Linked DNA regions of Polymorphobacter megasporae. The protein of the gene in region 1 interacts with the protein of each later gene in a pairwise test. Links are inferred from orthologs where the notes say so. Each region holds a gene or a part of one and is shown in the gene's direction. Other genes may lie near its edges.

The links.
Region 2: the proteins of ssb (region 1) and priA interact in binary tests that used the Escherichia coli proteins (3 or more experiments, as listed by UniProt). The link is inferred for Polymorphobacter megasporae from one-to-one orthologs.

Annotation. Positions count from the first base shown.
Region 1 is NZ_CP081848.1:60,208-66,178, forward strand. The notes cover bases 403-3,109. They hold ssb (single-stranded DNA-binding protein), read left to right. Parts: upstream 403-1,347; coding sequence 1,348-1,872; downstream 1,873-3,109. Other genes in these bases: KTC28_RS00305 (DUF3667 domain-containing protein), read right to left, coding at 403-591; KTC28_RS00310 (GNAT family N-acetyltransferase), read left to right, coding at 677-1,216; KTC28_RS00320 (DUF1697 domain-containing protein), read left to right, coding at 1,881-2,405; gspD (type II secretion system secretin GspD), read right to left, coding at 2,799-3,109. In the rest of the region: more of KTC28_RS00305, read right to left, coding at 1-402; more of gspD, read right to left, coding at 3,110-4,937; KTC28_RS00330 (type II secretion system protein N), read right to left, coding at 4,949-5,758; type II secretion system minor pseudopilin GspI, read right to left, coding at 5,755-5,971. UniProt on the Escherichia coli protein: Plays an important role in DNA replication, recombination and repair. Binds to ssDNA and to an array of partner proteins to recruit them to their sites of action during DNA metabolism. Acts as a sliding platform that migrates on DNA via reptation.
Region 2 is NZ_CP081848.1:912,919-917,630, forward strand. The notes cover bases 1-3,004. They hold priA (replication restart helicase PriA), read left to right. Parts: upstream 1-334; coding sequence 335-2,674; downstream 2,675-3,004. Other genes in these bases: KTC28_RS04250 (EthD family reductase), read right to left, coding at 1-188; KTC28_RS04260 (DUF4411 family protein), read right to left, coding at 2,684-3,004. In the rest of the region: more of KTC28_RS04260, read right to left, coding at 3,005-3,196; KTC28_RS04265 (ImmA/IrrE family metallo-endopeptidase), read right to left, coding at 3,196-4,269; KTC28_RS04270 (MFS transporter), read left to right, coding at 4,502-4,712.

The DNA of each region.
Region 1 (5,971 bases):
ATCAGCGACATTGGTGCGGGCATCGGCGACGGGCTTGCCCCCCGCCGAGTTGATTGCGCCGTTGATGTCGGGGCCGCCGAGTATCCCGAAGACGAAGAACATCAGGAAGATCGAGAACAGGAATAACGCCAGCGGGGCGATATAGCCCGCGCGCTTGCCGTAGACATAGTCGCGCGTCAGCCGCCCCGGCGCGAACACCAGCCGCGGCAGCGTCCGCCACGCCTTGCTGTCGAAATGCCAGATGCCGTGGAGAAATTCCTCGAAGATGTGGCCGACGCTGCGATGGACGTGCGCCGATTGCCCGCAGGCCGCGCAGAAATTGCCGGTCAGCGTCGTGCCGCAGTTGGCGCAGGCGCCGTGCGCGAGGTCGTGCTCGTCGCGGCGGAGCGGCGGTGGTGCGCCCCCGATCGGCCGGGCGGCGGCACCGCGCTCTGCCGGGTGCGACCCGGGGCCGTCGAGCGTCGACGCCGCGAGCCCCGCGGTCGCCATCGCCCCCATCGCCTCGATCTCGCCCGCCATCGATCCTCCGCTTGCGCTGCTGCTCGCCCCGCTGCCCGCGCCAACCGTCATGCTGGCGTAAGACAGTTGCATTTTCAAGCACGGATGGCCCTGGACCCGGGTGTTCAGCGTCTCCCTGCCTATGGCCAAGCGCGGAGGCCGAACGTATCCCGCGAGCATGGCTTCTTCGATCACGATCCGCGCGGAGCGGCCGGGCGACGCCGCGACGATCACGGACATCGTCCGGCGTGCCTACGCCGACGTGTCCTACAGCGACCACCGCGAGCACATCATGATCGACCGTCTGCGCGAGACCGATGCGTATCTGCCATCACTCTCGCTGCTCGCCGAAATCGGCGGCGAGCCAGTTGGTCACATTCTCCTGACAAAGGCCGCCATCGTGGGCGGCGGCAGGGTCGTGACGACGCTCGCACTGGCGCCGCTGTCGGTCGTGCCCGAATTTCAACGCCGGGGCGTCGGCACGCAGTTGGTCGGCGCAGTCCACGAGCGCGCCGCCGCGCTCGACTTCGAGAGCGTGCTGCTCGTCGGTATTCCCGAATACTATGCGCAATTCGGCTACGAGGCTCTGGGCCGCTACCCGATCGCCCTGCCGTTCGAGGCACCCGCCGAAAACTGCATGATCTTCGAGCTCCGGCCCGGCGCGCTCGATGGCGTCGCGGGCAGGGTCCGATACGCCGACGGGTGGCTCGACCATTGACAGGCCGCTTTGCAACGCTCGTCCCGGCCGTTCCCCAGCCGCAATATATCGACTAGATTTCGGACTCGACGAGTCGCAGCGGACGCATTAGTCGTTCGCTATACGTTCTATTGGATCGCAAGGAAAAGCATATGGCCGGTGTCAATAAAGTCATTCTCGTCGGACGCCTCGGCAAGGACCCCGAAACCAAGGAATTCGGCAACGGCGGGCGGGTCGTCAAGTTCAGCCTCGCGACGTCCGAAAACTGGCGCGACAAGGGATCGGGCGAGCGCAAGGAAAAGACCGAGTGGCATAACATCGTGATCTTCAACGAGAATATCGGCAAGATCGCCAGCCAGTATCTGAAGAAGGGTAGCGAGGTATATCTCGAAGGCTCGCTGCAGACGCGCAAATGGCAGGACCAGTCGGGGGTCGAGAAATATACCACCGAAGTCGTACTGCAGAATTTCAACGGCAATCTCACCTTGCTCGGCGGGCGCGACAGCGGTGCCGGTGAGGGTGGCGGCGGCGCGCGTGAAGGCGGCGGCGGCTACGGCGGCGGACGCGAGCAGGGCGGCGGTGGCTTTGGCGGCGGGGCTTCCCCGGCGGCGAAGAAGCCCGCTTATCCGGGCGGCGGCAGCTTCAGCGACGATCTCGACGACGACGTCCCGTTCTGATCGGAGCTGTGACCTCGGCAACGACGGTCTTCATCGCGCTCCTCCGTGCCGTCAACGTCGGCGGCACGGGCAAGCTCGCGATGAACGATCTTAAGGCGATCTGCGACGGGCTCGGCTTCATCGGGGCGCGGACGTACATCGCCAGCGGCAATGTCGTCTTCCGTTCGGCAGCAGGTGAGGCCGAGGTCAAGGCGGCGCTCGAGGCGAAACTTCAGGCGCACACCGGCAAGCCGGTGGGGGTCGTGGTGAGGACTGGTATTGAGCTGGCAGCGGTGCTCGCGGCGACCCCGTTCGCGGATCTCGCCGCCAACCGGACGGTTGCGATCTTTCTCGATGCCGCACCACCCGCCGATGCGATCGATCGCGTCACCGGACGTGCAGGCGAGCAGATTGTCGCGGGCGCTCGCGAACTCTACGTCCATTACGGCGATGGCATGCGCGACACGAAGCTGGTTATCCCGGCGGCTCGGGCCGGGACCGCGCGCAACATGAATACGGTCGCGAAGCTCGTGGCGATGGCTGCTGCCGCCTAACGGAGCAGGCGACTGCGCGCGGGCCAAATGCTCCGAAAGTGCCTGGATTCAATGATTTAACGGCCAGACGGGGATTTTCGTGGGCTCGAAAGGTCACACTAAGTTCAGGCTTTTGTACATTGATTTCGCGGCGCGCATTTGAACTTCAATCTCGCGAGACGCTGTTGCAGCCCGAGCCGTGCCCAATTGTGAAACGGTGGAATATCCGGAGGACGCTTCAGCGCGATCGTGTCGCCCGATTGCGCGAGCCTTTTTTGCGAAACGCTTTGCTAACGATGAGAAAGAGCGCGGCTTGCCGCCCGGTGGCGACTTCCGGCGACGCTACGCGCGCAGCGAGGGTGTAGGACAGCGCTTTCTCACAGCGCCGCGCGTCATTTCACGGGCCGCCGACCGTCAATAAATCCCCTGTATCTCGAGCGGCAGGCGCGGCGCGGGCGGGTGGAGCAGCAGGCTGCGGTCGGGGTCGCCGGCTTCCTGTGCGCGGAGGCGATCGTACTTGACCTTCGCCGCCGCGACCACCGACGCCCGATCGCGGAGGATCGTCGGGCGCAGGAAGACGAATAACGTCCGCTTGGTCTGGGTTTGCTGGCGCGACTTGAACAGATTGCCGAGGACCGGGATGTCGCCGAGGACCGGCACCTGGCTGCGGGTATTGGTCCGATCGTCGGTGATTAGCCCGCCGAGCACGATCGTGTCGCCATTGTCGGCGAGCACCGTCGTCTGGATGCTCCGCCGGTTGGTGATCAGGTCGGCGGCGCCGGTGACGCTGCCGACGAGCGACGACACCTCCTGGCTGACCTCGAGGCGGATGCTGTCGCCCTCGTGGATCCGCGGGACGATGCGCAGCGTGATGCCGACGTCCTGCCGCTCGATCGTCGTGAACGGCGTTAGCGTGTTGCCCGTCGTGCTGAAGCTGCCGGTGCGGAAGGGCACGTTCTGGCCGACGACGATCTCGGCGGGCTCGTTGTCGAGGGTCGTGATCGACGGCGTCGACAGCAGGTTCGACTTGGTCGAGGTGCCGAGCGCCTGGACGAGGATGTTGAAATTGCCCTTGCTGCCGCCCGCGATCGACAGCCCGTCGCCGACGAGCCCGAGCCCGCCGGGAACCAACGCCGCGATCACCGAGCCGAGCGAGACGCCGGTGTTCGAGAACGATGTGCCGCCGCTGACGCCGTTTATCACCGCCGCCCCGCCCGCCGCGAATTGCACGCCGAGCGCCTCGGCGGCGTCGCCGGTGACCTCTGCGATCGCGGCTTCGATCAGCACCTGCGGACGCCGGATATCGAGCTCCTCGATCAGGACACCGATCGCGGCGATCGCCGCCGGGGTTCCGCGGACAACGATCGCGTTCAATTCGGGCGCCGGCTGGATCGACAGGTCGTCGGTCTGGACCCCCGCGACCGGGGTCGTGCCGCCGCCGCCCGATGCGGTGAGACCGCCCGTCAGCGCCGCGATCGTCGATCCCGTGGTTGCGCCGCCGCCGTTCAATCCGCCTTGGCCGCCGAGCGCGCCGAAACTGCCTTGGCCGCCGTTCGCCCCGGAACTGCCATTCGACGACGAGGTGCTGAAGGTCGATCCCGCGCCGATGCTCGAGCGCGATCGCGACAGGCTCCGCGCGACCGGGTTGGTCGCCGCGCCCTGCTGGCCGCCGCCGGTCAGGCCGCGCAGGACGTCGGTGATACTCTCGGCGTCGGCGAAGTTGAGGCGGAACACCCGCGTCGTCGGGGCCGCGCCGCCGGGCTTGTCGAGCAGCACCGCCATCCGCCGCGCCTCCGACAGGCTGCGCGCATCACCACGGATAAGGATGACGTTGCTCCGCTCGTCGACCGCAATCTTCGGCGACCCCGGCGCAGTGCCGTCACCCATGATCCGCGCCAGCGCCGCGCCGACGTCCTTGGCGCTGGCGTATTTGAGCGGCAGGCTTTCGAACGACGCGCCGCCGCCGGCATCGAGATCCTGCGCCAGCCGCTCGATCCGACGGACATTTTCGGCATAGTCGGTGACGACGATCGCATTCGGGTTGGCCAGCGGCTCGATGCTACCGAACGAGGCGACGAGCGGACGGAATACGCGCACCGCGGAGTCGGCGGGGAGGTTGCGGAGGGGCACGACGCGGGTGACGACGTCCTGCGAGCGGGCGACATTGCGCCCCGATGCCGCGGTAGCGCCGCCCTGGATCGCCGACGCCTGCGGCACGATCCGCCACGCCGCGCCCGACTTGACCGCGGCAAAGCCGTAGACGCGCAAGACCGAGCGAAACAGGTCCCAGACGCCATCGGCCGACAGCGGTTCGGCCGAGACGACGTTGACGACGCCCTTGACGCTCGGGTCGAGGATCAGCGTCCGCCCGGTAATCCGCGAGACCTGCTCGGCGACCTGCGCGATCTCGACGTCGCGCATGTTGACGATAACGTCATTCGCGCGGACCCGTGCAGGGACCTGTGGCGCAGCCTGTGCCGCCGCGACGCCTGGCAGCGCGACCAGCGCCCCGATCGCCGCCGACAGCGCGGCCCGATGCTTGTTCCGACCCACAGACTTGCCCCCTAGTGCAACGGAAACGACATGGCGATGTGCTTGCCGTCGCGGACGACATCGACGCGGACGCGTCCCGAAACCACCGCATCGTCGAACAAGGCGCGGTCGCGCTCGGGGTCGCCGACCGCCTGGCCGTTGACCTTCTCGACGATATCGCCCGGCTGGAGCCCGGCGCGGCGCATGTCGTCGGACGGCGTCGCGCCAACGCGGTAGCCATCGGGCGTCGCGGTCGCGCCGAGGCTGCCGAGCAGCGACTGCGGGTCGGCGGCGCGCGCGCGATATTGCTCGACCGGCGCGGCATTGCCGATCCGCGGCTGCGGCCCCATCGGCACGGCGACCTGCGCCGGTTGCCCCGCTGCGCCCGGCGCGCCGGGCTTGGCCGGGAACGCGAGAGTCTGGAGCTGGCCGTTGACGCGGAGGACGACGAGATCGAATTCGACCGCATCGAGGATCGCGCCGCCCGGCAGCGTCTCGCCGACCGCATACGCCTTGGCCGGACCGTTGGCGGCGGCGATCATCGCGCTCGACGCCGATTGCGGGCGCGCGAGCATGATGCCGCGGAGTTGCAGGCCGAGCGCGCTTGGATCGCCGGTTGCTCCCGCGACGGCGACGGCCTGCCCGAACGGAGCGAAGCGCGTGATCGGCGACAGGTCGAGCGCGACCGATGCCGGAGCGGCGGCGCTGGCGGACGCGACATGCGCGCGCCCGTCGTCGGCGCCGCTCAGCCGCCACGTCAGCCCCGCCAATGCGACCGCGACCGAGGCGATGACCCCTGCCGCGACGAGCGCGACGCTGCGATCGATGGTCCGCGGGGTCATGGTGCGATGCTTCGCGCGTCGCGGAAGCCGCGGAGCGTCGCCATCGGCTGCGTCGCGCCCTGCGGGGTGACCGAGACGGTGATCGCCGCGAGATCGGGGTCGTCGCTCGGCTTGGCGGTCGTCGTCACCTGCCACGCGCGCCCGAGCATCGTCACCGTCGCGGGCAGCGTAGCAGCGGCGGGCAATGTCGCCTCGACCAGCCGGTTCTCGGCG
Region 2 (4,712 bases), 850 kb from region 1 along the record:
TCGGCGAAGTCGAGCGTCGTCACCGCGACGAACGGCGCGTCGGGCTGGTCGGCGAACAGCACGCGCGATCCGGTCAGGCCGTGCGGCCCGAACGTCGCGTGGACCAGCGGCATGTGAGTCGCCATGTAATAATCTGCGTCGAAGGTCGCGCCCGGGGTGGCCGGATAGGCGACGATATAGCTGGTCATGGGTGTCAACTCCCCGCCGGTCATGGTGCGCAGCGCGATCGCCGGCCGAATCGCCTCGCCGCACCGTAGCCTGCGGACACGCGCCGCCATAGCCCGGCAACCGGCCGGGGTGGCGGCGATTCGTCCCCGCGCCTATCTCGGGGGCGATGACCGCATCCCGTCCCCGCGTCCGTGTCCTCGTTCTCCAGCACGGCCTCGGCGCGCTCGATTACGCGGTGCCCGACGACCTCGACCTCGGCTACGGCGACATCGTCGAGGTCCCGCTCGGGCCGCGGACGATCGTCGGCGTGGTGTGGGAGGCCGACCGCTGGGCCGCGCGCGAGGTGCCCGATGCCAAGCTCCGCCCCGTCGTCCGCCGCTTCGACGTCCCCGCGATGACCGCCGGATTGCGCCGCCTGATCGAATGGACCGGCGCGTATTATATGGCTCCCCCGGCGGCAGTGCTGCGGATGGCGCTGTCGGTGTCGTCGGCGCTCGTCGCGGCGGCGGACGTCACCGAGTACCGGCTCGGCACCATTTCCGACAAGCTCACCCCCCTCCGCGCCGCCGCGGTCGAGCGCCTCGACGGGCGACAGGGGTCGGTACGTGAACTCGCGCGCCACGGCGGCGTGTCGGAGGGGGTGATCCGCGGCATGGTCAAGGCGGCGATACTCGTGCCGATCGCGGTCAGTCCCGACACGCCGCCTCCGCTCCCCGATCCCGATTTCGCCCAGCCGGTGCTCAGCTACGAACAGGCGGTCGCGGCGGAGGATATCGCCCGCGCGGTCGACCTCCACGAATTTGCGCCGTTCGTCCTTGATGGGGTGACGGGGTCGGGCAAGACCGAGGTCTATTTCGAGGGCATCGCGGCGGCGCTCCGCTCCGAGAGCGAGCGCGGGGCCCCCTCCACCATGCAAGCGCATGGTCCCCCTCCCCCGAAGACGGGGGAGGATTTTGAAAGCAACGAGGCGGACGGCCCGCTTAATTCTCCCCCGTCTTCGGGGGAGGGGGACCGCGCCGCTTGGCGTGGTGGAGGGGGCGGCACAGCCACCGGCCAAACCCTCGTCCTCGTCCCCGAAATCGCCCTCACCGCCCCCTGGCTCGACCGCTTTGCCGCGCGCTTCGGCTGCCCCCCCGTCTCATGGCACTCCGACCTCCGCGGCTCCGAGCGCCGCCGGGCGTGGCGCGCGGTCGCCAACGGCACCGCCCGCGTCGTCGTCGGCGCGCGCTCCGCGCTGTTCCTCCCCTACGCCGACCTCCGCCTGATCATCGTCGACGAGGCGCACGAGTCGAGCTTCAAGCAGGACGAGGGCGTCCAGTATCACGCCCGCGACGTCGCCGTGATGCGCGCACAGATCGACGGCATCGCGGTCGTCCTCGCGACCGCCACCCCGGCGATCGAGACCCGCGTCCAGGTCGCGCGCGGCCGCTATACCGAGCTCAAGCTGCCGACCCGCTTCGGCGGCGCGCAGCTGCCGCGGGTCGAGACGATCGACCTGCGGACCAACCCGCCGCCGCGCGGGAACTGGCTCAGCCCGCCGCTGGTCCACGCGCTGCGCGAGACCTTCGTCGCGGGCGAGCAGTCGCTGCTGTTCCTCAACCGCCGCGGCTATGCCCCGCTGACCTTGTGCCGGAGCTGCGGCGAGCGCATCGAATGTCCGCAATGCACCGCGTGGCTCGTCGAACACCGGCTGACCGGGCGGCTCCAGTGCCACCATTGCGGCTATTCGGTGCCGGTGCCCAAGCTATGCCCGGCGTGCGGCGCCGCCGACAGCCTCGTCCCCTGCGGCCCCGGGGTCGAGCGCGTCGCCGAGGAGGTCGCGCGCGTCCTCCCCGACCTGCGCGTCGCGCTGGTGACGTCGGACACGATCTTCTCCCCCGCCCGCGCCGCCGCGCTCGTCGCGAGCGTCGAGGCGCGCGAGGTCGACCTGTTGATCGGCACCCAGCTCGTCACCAAGGGCTATCACTTCCCCGACCTGACCCTCGTCGGCGTGGTCGACGCCGACCTCGGGCTGGCGGGCGGCGACCTCCGCGCGGGCGAACGCACCTTCCAGCAGATCGCGCAGGTGTCGGGGCGCGCCGGCCGCGGCGCCAGGCCCGGCCGCGTCCTCCTCCAGACCCACCAGCCCGAAGCCCGCATCATGCGCGCGCTCGTCGAGTATGACGCGGAAGGCTTCTACGCCGCCGAAACCGACGCCCGCCGCGACCTCGGCCTGCCCCCGTTCGGCCGCCTGGCGGGGATCGTCGTCTCGGGCGAGGACGACGCCGCCGTCACCGCCACCGCCCGCGCGCTGGGCCGCAGCGCGCCCCAGGCCGAAGGGCTGGCCGTCCTCGGCCCGGCTCCCGCCCCGCTGGCGATGCTGCGCGGGAGGCACCGCCAGCGGCTGCTCGTCCACGCGCGACGGAGCCTCGACCTGCAGGGGATCATCGCCGCGTGGCTCGATGGGGTCGACGTGCCGGCGAGCGTGCGGGTCACGGTCGATATCGACCCGTATAATTTCTTGTGAGTGGTCTGATTAGCCGACTGTCTTTTTGTTGAGGGCATCCCAATCAGTAGAAAAATCTAGATGCGCGATGAAGGTGATCGGGTGCATCCAGTTCACTTTACAATCGCTACACACGTCCGGGACATGTCGCCTGGCACCGGTTCGCGTCGCCTTCGAGACCTCGGCGGTGACCACAACGCGATTGGGGTGGCCGAGGCCTGCGGCAATTAGGAAAGGATCCTGCCCGATCGTAATTAGATCGGCTTCTGTCAGCGGATCTCCGTACAGGTAGAGTACTTCCTGAACGGCGGCTGGATCGCTTACCTCATTCAAGAGCAGCGCCTTCTTTGTTTTTGGGTCGTGCATCCAGCTAGCTAGGGCATCATTGCCATTCTCAACTTCGGAATAGATTTGCGCAGGCATTTTCACTTGCCCGGCCTCGCCGTGGTGTATGAGCCATCTCCAGAATTCAGGAACCCGCGTGTGACCGTACCAAGTGTTGTGCGCCGTTATCAAGGCATTGGCGTCGAGAAGGTAGAGCATCAGGACATTGCTCGCCGTGGCTCGGCCAAGAGTGGGTAGACACTCATCGGCTTCACACCCAGCATCCTTGCTGCACGAGTTGGGGTGAGCGATCCATCGGCCATGCCCTGCCGCGCCACTGCCAACATGGCTGCACCAAGGCGATGTCGTCGGACTACATACCAGTTAGGACCCCCTTCTTTGCCTCGGTTCTTCTCGCGGTCGCGTCTTTTCTGGGCGAGCCATTGACCGCGGAATGTGTCGCGCAATTCAACCCAGCGGGCCTCCGCAAGAAGACCGATGCGGAACAACTGGTAGGCAACCATGGAACGGCTGATGCGGGCCTGATTCGCCAACGCGTCTATTATTGCGACATCGGCTGCTCCGCTGCCGAGCTGATGACCTATTCGCGCAATCTCTGCGGCATCAACCAAGACAGCTGCCGCTGCGTCGTTGCAGAGTTGTTCCACGCCAGCCTGCGGCGCACCGCCACTTACGCCGGTTTGGCCGAGCAGCAGGTGTGCCAACTCGTGCAGGAGCGTGAATGCCCATGCAGACTTCGCGTCCTGGTCGTTCACGACAATAAAAGGTGCCAACCTGTCCGCAATGGCGAAGCCCCGAAAGATGCTGACCTCGATGGCGGTAGACCAATGGCCACAATCGCCAGCCAACAAGACGAAGACGCCTTTGGCTTCTACAAGCCCACGCAGATATGCGAAAGCGTCCTCACCCCGACCGTGCGCGCGGTAGGCATCGCGGTCGAAGCTTATGAACTCGACAAGCGTTTCTGCGAGAGCGGCCGCATCACGCGTGCCGATAGCAGACCCAACCATATTGACCTCAGCCGCGTCTTCTTCGTCCTCAAGAATTTCACGAACAAGGGCTTGGCGAGCCTTCACGTCTCGCAATAGCGTAGCGAGCAATATGTTCGACGGGTCACCCCGGTCTGGCAATGTTCTAAAGTCTTGACCGAGCTCCGCCGGAGCAGGGACCTTGGGCATGTAGAAAGTAAGCAACGGGCGGCGATATTGGGCGGCCATACGCTGCAGGAGCGAGGCCGTAGGTGTCACTTCTCCGGCCTCAATAGCAGCCAATCGGTCCCCGCCAGACACTCCTCGAGCTGTCTTGAGATCGATCTTTCGGGCAGCCGTATCCCGGTCGAGACCAGCGGTCTCTCGCGCCCAGATCAAGACTTCAGGATTTATACTTGCCACGTTTGCACCATGCACATCGGGCCGCTAATGCGCTACCTTCTCGTCTGCATACCGAGAGTAGCGCGTGGCGGATCACTAAATCAGCCTTCGTTGCGATAGGTTTGAACCCCCCATGCCCATCGCCCGCCACACCCCCGCCTACCGCGCCCTCGCCACCGCGATGCTCGTCGCCGGGTTCGCGACCTTTGCGCTGCTGTACTGCACTCAGCCCCTCCTGCCGCGCTTCGCCGCCGAGTTCGCCATCACTCCGGCGGCGGCGAGCCTTGCGGTGTCGCTGGCGACGGGGCCGCTGGCGGTGGCGATCCTGTTTGCTGCGGTGGTGG